2 regions of the Bacillus inaquosorum genome follow, and region 1 is predicted to be linked to the other one. Evidence: predicted binding sites of a transcription regulator. Region 1 holds the regulator's gene; the other holds the start of a gene.
What was found. Region 1 encodes NrdR, which represses ribonucleotide reductase genes. Its sites were predicted from a motif close to AACACNATATATNGTGTT; they were not measured.

Region 1 (4,426 bases):
TTTCTGTTGAAGCGACTCTTGAAGTGATCGGCGGGAAATGGAAATGCGTCATTTTATGCCACCTGACGCACGGAAAAAAACGCACGAGTGAATTAAAGCGCCTGATGCCTAACATCACACAAAAAATGCTGACCCAGCAGCTGCGTGAGCTGGAAGCGGACGGTGTCATTAACCGGATCGTGTACAATCAGGTTCCTCCAAAAGTGGAATACGAGCTCAGCGAATACGGCCGCAGCTTAGAAGGGATTTTAGACATGCTGTGTGCTTGGGGAGCGAATCATATTAACAGAGTGTACGGGGATACATTTTCTGTGTTAGAAGAAAGTGTGCTCAATGATAAGTTAAAACAGGAATCATAAAAAGAGCAGTCAGTGCGGAGCGCTGGCTGCTCTTTGGTTCTTACGCCTGATATTGTGTGCAAGAAAACCTATAATGCATCATAAATTAGCGTTATAATCGTTGATTTTTATCAATATGTACTGGCGATTTCATTTTAATGTGTTATACTAATTTTAGATAGCAGTAAATTAGGATGGCATAATTGATAAGGGGTGTCCAACATGAAGGTAAAAGTAGCGATCAACGGGTTTGGAAGAATCGGAAGAATGGTCTTCAGAAAAGCAATGTTAGACGATCAAATTCAAGTAGTGGCCATTAACGCCAGCTATTCCGCAGAAACGCTGGCTCATTTAATAAAGTATGACACAATTCACGGCAGGTACGACAAAGAGGTTTTGGCTGGTGAAGACAGCCTGATCGTGAATGGAAAGAAAGTGCTTTTATTAAACAGCCGTGATCCAAAACAGCTTCCTTGGGGCGAATATGATATTGACATTGTTGTTGAAGCAACAGGAAAATTTAATTCAAAAGATAAAGCGATGGGCCATATAGAAGCGGGTGCGAAAAAAGTCATTCTGACTGCTCCGGGAAAAAATGAAGACGTTACCATTGTGATGGGAGTAAATGAGGACCAATTCGACGCAGACCGTCATGTCATCATTTCAAATGCGTCATGCACGACAAACTGCCTAGCGCCTGTTGTTAAAGTGCTGGATGAAGAATTTGGCATTGAGAGCGGGCTGATGACCACGGTTCATGCGTATACGAATGACCAGAAAAATATTGATAATCCGCACAAGGATTTGCGCCGGGCGCGGGCCTGCGGTGAATCCATCATTCCAACGACAACTGGAGCGGCAAAGGCGCTTTCGCTCGTACTGCCGCATCTGAAAGGAAAGCTTCATGGCCTCGCCTTGCGTGTCCCTGTTCCGAACGTCTCATTAGTTGATCTCGTTGTCGATCTGAAATCAGATGTAACGGCTGAAGAGGTAAACGAGGCATTTAAACGGGCTGCCAAAACGTCGATGTACGGCGTGCTTGATTATTCAGATGAACCGCTCGTTTCAACTGACTACAATACGAATCCCCATTCAGCGGTCATTGACGGGCTTACAACAATGGTAATGGAAGACAGGAAAGTAAAGGTGCTCGCGTGGTATGACAACGAATGGGGCTACTCATGCAGAGTCGTTGATCTGATCCGCCATGTAGCGGCACGAATGAAACATCCGTCTGCTGTATAGAATAAGGTCATGGACGCACTTTGAAGAAAAAACCCTTAACAGCATATTTCTGAAAAAACGCACCTTGCAAATTAGACTTAAACACAGTATACTATTTTTCGTGAACTTCTTGCTTGAGACTGTTTCGGAATTACTTAAAGGGTTAGGACCTCTCCGGACTAACTTTCCCCCGTGGTAAATGGCCGACCCAGTTGTTGGAATTTCACTTTTTAATTCTTGTTAAGGGGGGTCCATGACTATGGAAACAATGGGGCGTCACGTTATCTCCGAGCTATGGGGATGCGATTTTGATAAGCTGAATGACATGGATTTTATTGAAAAAACGTTTGTAAATGCTGCTCTAAAATCAGGTGCTGAGGTGCGCGAGGTTGCATTTCACAAATTTGCACCGCAAGGCGTAAGCGGAGTTGTGATTATTTCTGAATCACACTTAACAATTCACAGTTTTCCTGAGCACGGATATGCGAGCATTGATGTTTATACTTGTGGAGACTTAGATCCTAATGTCGCTGCTGACTACATCGCAGAGGCATTACATGCTGATACAAGAGAAAACATTGAAATACCGAGAGGAATGGGGCCTGTGCAAATTAAACAGGCGCAAGCGAAAGTACTATAAAGTAATCACGAACACAAAGGGAGCTGAAGCTAGAAAGCCGTTATGCGCTTTTTAGCTTATGCTCCTTTTATTTTTATAAAGAAACAAGAGTGGTCAGCTTTTTCTTTTTTCATTTTTTTTGTAAAATAAGAAAGAGATTTTCACAAACCACCTGATGCTGTAGAATGCTTTACACAACGGCTCTCCCGACAGATGGCTGTCACATTTATTTTGAAAAGGCGGAGGCTGCCGAAAATACATTGCAGGGAACGAAATAGTTGGGAGCTGATTTTATTGAAATGTCCTTCATGCCAGCATAACGGAACGCGAGTCCTTGATTCACGTCCTGTGGATGACGGAAAATCCATTCGCCGAAGACGTGAGTGCGAATCCTGCCACTACCGGTTTACGACCTTTGAGAAAGTAGAGGAAACCCCGCTCATCGTAGTGAAAAAAGAAGGCGTGCGTGAGGAATTCAGCAGAGAAAAAATGCTGCGCGGCCTCATAAAAGCATGTGAAAAAAGACCCGTTTCACTCAAAACGCTTGAAGACATGTGCTTTGATATTGAAAAAGAACTTCGCAATCAAGGCTGCTCTGAGGTAAAAAGCGAGCTTGTCGGAGAAATGGTCATGGACCGGCTGGCTAAGATTGATGAAGTCGCATATGTGCGGTTCGCGTCCGTCTATCGGCAGTTTAAAGATATAAATGTCTTTATCGACGAATTAAAAGACTTAATAAAGAAAGAGCGGTAAAAGAGCTAAGAGGATTCTTCTAGCTCTTTTCTCATGTGCAAAATTGGCATTTGATAGATATAAGAAACGGTGTAAAATGAAAGGTAGAAACAAATTCGGAAGGTTTGAGAATGTATGGCTGACTATTGGAAAGATGTACTGCCTGTAGATCCGTATGTGGTCAAAAGCAGATCGATGCTGCAGGATATAGACAGACAAATTATCACACAACTGTATCAGCCCTTAATCGGCCCTGTTGCATTCTCTCTTTATATGACATTGTGGGGAGAGCTTGAACAAAACCGTTTGTGGGGCGGAGAGTCCACACATAGACAGCTGATGGGGATGACACAGTCCAATTTAAAAACGATTCATCAGGAACAGGGGAAGCTCGAGGGTATCGGATTGCTAAAAGCATATATGAAAGAATCCGAGCGGCAGGAGCGCCTCTTTATATATGAACTCCTCCCGCCGCTCAGGCCAAATGAATTTTTTGAAGACGGAATGCTGAATGTTTTTCTGTACAATAGAGTCGGAAAAACAAAGTATCAGCAATTAAAACAATTTTTCACGCACCCGGCTATTTCAGAAGATGCGAAGGACATTACGCGGCCGTTTAATCATGCGTTTGAATCGCTGCAGCCGAGTGAATGGAAGCTCACATCTGATATGGAGGATACGGTGAGACTTGCGCCGGGCACAGAATATACTTCTGTCGGACAAGCGCCGTCTTATACCATAACGGAGGAAGTGTTTGATTTTGATTTGTTTTTAGCGGGACTTTCTGAGACGATGATTCCGAGAAAAGCGATGACCCAGCAGGTGCGCGACACAATCAAAAAGCTTTCTTATCTGTATGGCATAGATCCTTTGCAGATGCAAAATGTCGTGATGAGTGCGATTGATGAGCGTGATGTGATTACGACGGAGGCTTTAAGAAAAGCGGCCAGCGATTGGTATCAAATCGAAAGAAACGGACAGCTGCCTGACTTAGTGGAAAAAACACAGCCGGTGCACCTGCGTGAAGGCGAAAAGCCGGTGGAAGAGGATTCACTGGACGGAAAGCTGATCGCATTGCTGGAGGCGATTTCTCCGAAGAAGCTTCTCCAGGACATTGCCGACGGAACAGAGCCGTCAAAAGCGGATCTGAAAATCATTGAAGAAATTATGTTTGAACAGAAGCTCGAGCCAGGCGTTACAAATGTGTTAATTTATTATGTCATGCTGAAAACTGACATGAAGCTGTCGAAAAACTATATTCAAAAAATCGCCTCGCATTGGGCGCGCAAAAAGGTAAAAACGGTCAGAGAAGCGATGAAGCTCGCGATAGAAGAAAACCGCCAATACCTTGAATGGGCTGAGGGAAAAGCAAATCAGCCTTCAAAACGAAACCAAAAAGTGATTCGCGAAGAAAAACTTCCTGATTGGATGAAAGAAAAAGAGACAGCATCCGATTCAGAAGCCGGACAGCAGAAGCTGCAACCGCAGGATTTGGAAGAACAGAAGAAAAAGA
Region 2 (4,426 bases), 1.1 Mb from region 1:
AGACGCCGTGCTTGATTGAACGTATGAGATAGAGCCTGTCGGCGCAATGCATAATCTATAACTGTGATACATGCCGTGTTCAGCCACAAATGCTTTTAGCTTTTCCCAGTCCTCTTTCGTTGGGATATGCATGCCTTCAAACAGGTTGGCGATTTTTTCGTATTTCGGTGAGAAATCAGTTGAAACGTATTTGTCGAAGTATTCACCTGTCGCGTAGGTTGATCCTTCATATTGATCAAACGTTTCACCCTTCTCTTTCGCGATTTCCGCAGAACGCTGGATGGAGTAGAAGTTCACCATCATAAAGAACGTGTTTGCAAAGTCACGCGCTTCCGGACTTTCATACGCAATGCCGTTTTGCGCAAGGTAGCCGTGAAGGTTCATAGCGCCGAGACCGATTGATTTCATCGCTTTGTTTGCCCGTCTTACAGCAGGCGCATTGCGGATATCAGTCGTTTCAGACACGTGTGTTAAAGAGTCTGTTGCAAGCTTAACTGTCTTTTCGATTGATTTGTGCTCCATGACGTTGAGAATGTTAAGCGAACCCAGGTTGCAGGAAATATCCAAACCGATTTCATCTTCTTCATCATAGTCTGTGTATGAAGAAACCTGAGATGCCTGCAGCACTTCAGAGCAAAGGTTAGAAAATTTCACCTTGGAAATATGGTTATTCGCATGCACTTTATTCACGTTATCTTGGAACATGATATATGGATAGCCTGATTCAGAACGAAGCATCGCCAGTTTTTCAAGCAATTTCCGCGGGTTGATTTTTTCCTTTTTCACCCGAGGGTTGTCGACAAATTTGTCGTACATTTCGTTCATGTCCATCTCATCCATGTGCTGGCCGTATTCTTTATAAATCGTGTGCGGATAAAATACGTAAGCCGCTTTGTCCTCACGCGCAAGCTCAACGAACTTATCCGGAATGACAACACCGATAGAAAGCGTTTTGACGCGCACATCTTCATCGGCAGAAATCTTTTTCGTATCGAGAAAATCATTGATATCGCGGTGGAAAATGTTTAAGTACGCCGCGCCAGATCCCTGTCTTTGTCCCATTTGGTCAGCGTAACGGAACGCGTTATCAAGAAGCTTCATGACGCCTACAACACCTTTTGTGGCATTTTCAACATCTTTAATGGCTTCACCTTTCGCGCGAAGCTTGGACAGGTTAAGAGAAACCCCGCCGCCCAGTTTCGAAAGCTGCATGGAAATATCGATCGCTCTTGAAATATCGTTTAATGAATCATTGACTTCGAGTAAGAAGCAGCTCACCAGTTCACCGCGGCGTTTTCTGCCGGCGTTCAAAAATGTCGGTGTGCTCGGCTGGTATTCCTGATTGATCATCAGGCGCACATATTCTTTTGCTTTCTCAGTGTCGCCGTTTGCGAAGAACAGCGCAACAATTGAGATCCGGTCCTCATAACGCTCGAGGATTTTTTTCTTGTCATTCGTTTTCAAAGCATAGTCATTATAGAATTTAAACGCACTCATGAAGGAAGGAAAACGAAACTTCTTAGCGTAAGCTGTCTTAAACACTGCTTTAATGTCTTCAAAAGAATAAAGGCTTAAGAATTCCTCTTCGTAGTATTGGTTTTCAATCAAATAATCCAGCTTCTCTTTTAAATCGTGAAAGAAAACTGTGTTTTGATTGATATAATCTACAAAATAGCTATGTACAGCCTCTTTATCCTTATCAAACTGGAATTTTCCATCTTTTTGGATCATAATTTCGTTATTTAACTGGATCCATTTTGGCACTTGATTTTGTGACAACTCTTTCTACCTCCTGAGTAAACAATTCAACGTCTTTAGATGTGCCGCTGAGTTCAAATTTGTGCAAGATCGGCACCTGATATTGTCTTGAAATGGTATCGGCGCTTTTTGCAAAGTTATCGCCCCATACTTTATTGCCGCTCGCAGCGACTCCTAATAAGAGATGGGCGTATTTTTCGAGAAATGATTGTGTGGATGCCGGTACCTGACCGAAGTTTGTCGTGTAGGTGACCAAAACAAACGGAGTGTCCAGGTGGTCAATTTCGTCCACCTTGCGTATCTGCTGAAAGCCTATTTTGTTCACAAACCGCTGAACATTCCCTGTTTTTGAATCAAATATGATTTGTACCACGTTTTATCACGACCTATCAAAAAATATGAATCTCTCATCACTAACACTATATATAGTATACTACCCTCTAGCAAAAACACAATATATAGATTTGTTTTTATGAAAAATTCATATTTTGATCAAATCAGACAAATGGGCAGACTCATTAGGGCCCAAAAAAGAGAGCAGAACGAGAGTGATCTCTCGTCCTACTCGGGGTGTCGTTTTTAAGCCGATGTATATCATAACATGAAAAAAAACTGCTTAGTAGTCTAGATTTTTTTTTCTTAAGCTATCACAGCATTTTTCGCTCTCTACTGTTTCTTCTATTTCAACATCCGCACCGATCTCTTCTAAAACCGCCTTCAAAGCGCTGATAATTGACGCTTCTCTGATTAATTCTTTTCCGTTCACAATGATGCTTGTTCCATATTCATAGCAAGAATCATCTTCGCAAATTTCTTCCCAATGATTCACGATCACTTTATGCTTCATTTTTTCACCCTCTGCTTGATCTGTGTCTGTATTTAGTTTAGCGGGTAGCATCCTCTTTGTAAAATCGGATGCTTGTGAATTTTATTCAAGCTCATCATCCGCGTATTCTTTCTTCAGCTTTACCTCATTGCGGGACTCATTATACTCATAAATTTTGATATAGCCGTCCTCCAAAACGCCAAAATGATTATGCTCGAGCGGGAACGAGGTTGGCTGAGGCGTATCATCATCTGAATTGCCGCTGTCTGTTTCAATGATGGTTTCTTGGTTCCCGCACGCCCCGAACAGCAAAAATACAGCTATCCACACAAGCACAATCCTGATTCGCCTCAGTTCTGCTTCACTTTCAAACAAGATCGCGTCACTCCCAGATTCAGATTTTTACATGATATTCGTTATAGCCTTACATATGTTGATCTCATAAAAAAAGACCGTGCCTTGGCATGGTCAGCTTACAGAACAACTTGGTTCATTTTAAAAATGGCTGCCGAGATTCCCCCGACAGCCTCCCCATGCGTTGACATGGTATTTTTGTAATCTATTCGAGTTCAAGCTGGACGTTTTTTTGCGGCGCAAACGTTGAGATCGCATGTTTATATATAAGCTGCTGCTTCCCTTCCGATTCCAGCAATACGGTAAAGTTATCAAAGCCTTTCACTTGGCCACGCAACTGAAAGCCATTCAGCAAAAAAACAGTGACATACGTATTTTCTTTCCGGATTTGATTCAAAAACTGATCCTGAATATTAATCGGTTTCATGTTTCGTCCTCCTTGATTCTCTATATCATACAGTTTCGATTAAAGTTCGAGTTTTCCTGCTATATGTGTGAAAATTTCCTTTTTTTTCAGCTCCATATCAACGGGCGGTGTCATATCGAACCAGGCAACCTGCATTTTGTTGCGGAACCACGTCAGCTGGCGTTTCGCATACCGTCTTGAGTTCTGCTTTAGCTGATCGACAGCATCAGAAAGTGTCACAAAACCGTCAAAATATGCATATAGCTCCTTATAGCCTATCGCCTGTATCGACTGACAGTCTCTCACATTCCGGTCGTAGAGGCGTTTCACTTCCGGAAGAAGACCTGCCTCCATCATCATATCGACCCGCTGATTAATTCTAGCGTAAAGCGTGTCTCTGTCCATTGTCAGTCCGATTAACACTGCATTGTACAAGAGTTCTCGTTTTTGCTCCTTCAAATGCTGAGACATCGTTTTTCCAGACGTGTGTAAAATTTCCAGCGCACGAATGACTCTTCTTGTATTATTCGGATGAATCGCAGCTGCTGCCTCAGGATCTGCCGCAGCAAGTTTGGCATGAAGAAAGTCAGCGCCTTCCCGCTCCGCAGCTATTTGCATGCTTTGTCGAAACGCAGGGTCGTTTGCCTCTTCCGTAAATGTATAATCGTACAGCACAGATTGTATATAAAGCCCTGTACCGCCGACAATCATCGGAAGCTTACCTCTTTTGGCAATCTCGCTGATTTTGTTTCTCACTAAGCCTTGATAATCGGCGGTTGAGAAGGAATCTTGGGGATCTAAAATGTCAATCAGATGATGGGGCACTCCCTCCATCTCCTGTTCGGTGATTTTAGCTGTTCCAATATCCATCCCTTTATAAACCTGCATCGAATCTCCGCTGATAATTTCCGCGTTCAAGGATTTAGCTAGCTGAATACTTAAATTTGTTTTCCCCACTGCCGTCGGTCCGACTAAAATGACAACGGGCTGCTTCGTATTATTCAATATGTATCACTCTCTTTTATAAATCTCCCCCCATTATAGCATTCATCATGTACAACCACCTATCCATTTTGCCCTTT

Region 2: a site for NrdR is predicted at 2,174-2,191, ahead of nrdI (class Ib ribonucleoside-diphosphate reductase assembly flavoprotein NrdI). Genes of this name have one in related genera too.

What each region holds. Positions count from the first base shown of each region.
Region 1 is NZ_CP096592.1:2,957,930-2,962,355, reverse strand. Features, by position in the region: gene M1M80_RS15030 (winged helix-turn-helix transcriptional regulator) at 1-359, shown strand, start outside; gene M1M80_RS15025 (glyceraldehyde-3-phosphate dehydrogenase) at 561-1,583, shown strand; gene speD (adenosylmethionine decarboxylase) at 1,822-2,202, shown strand; gene nrdR (transcriptional regulator NrdR) at 2,476-2,934, shown strand; gene dnaB (replicative helicase loading/DNA remodeling protein DnaB) at 3,049-4,426, shown strand, end outside.
Region 2 is NZ_CP096592.1:1,902,686-1,907,111, reverse strand. Features, by position in the region: gene nrdE (class 1b ribonucleoside-diphosphate reductase subunit alpha) at 1-1,779, opposite strand, end outside; gene nrdI (class Ib ribonucleoside-diphosphate reductase assembly flavoprotein NrdI) at 1,739-2,131, opposite strand; gene M1M80_RS09455 (hypothetical protein) at 2,375-2,605, opposite strand; gene M1M80_RS09450 (YmzC family protein) at 2,687-2,959, opposite strand; gene hfq (RNA chaperone Hfq) at 3,144-3,365, opposite strand; gene miaA (tRNA (adenosine(37)-N6)-dimethylallyltransferase MiaA) at 3,405-4,349, opposite strand.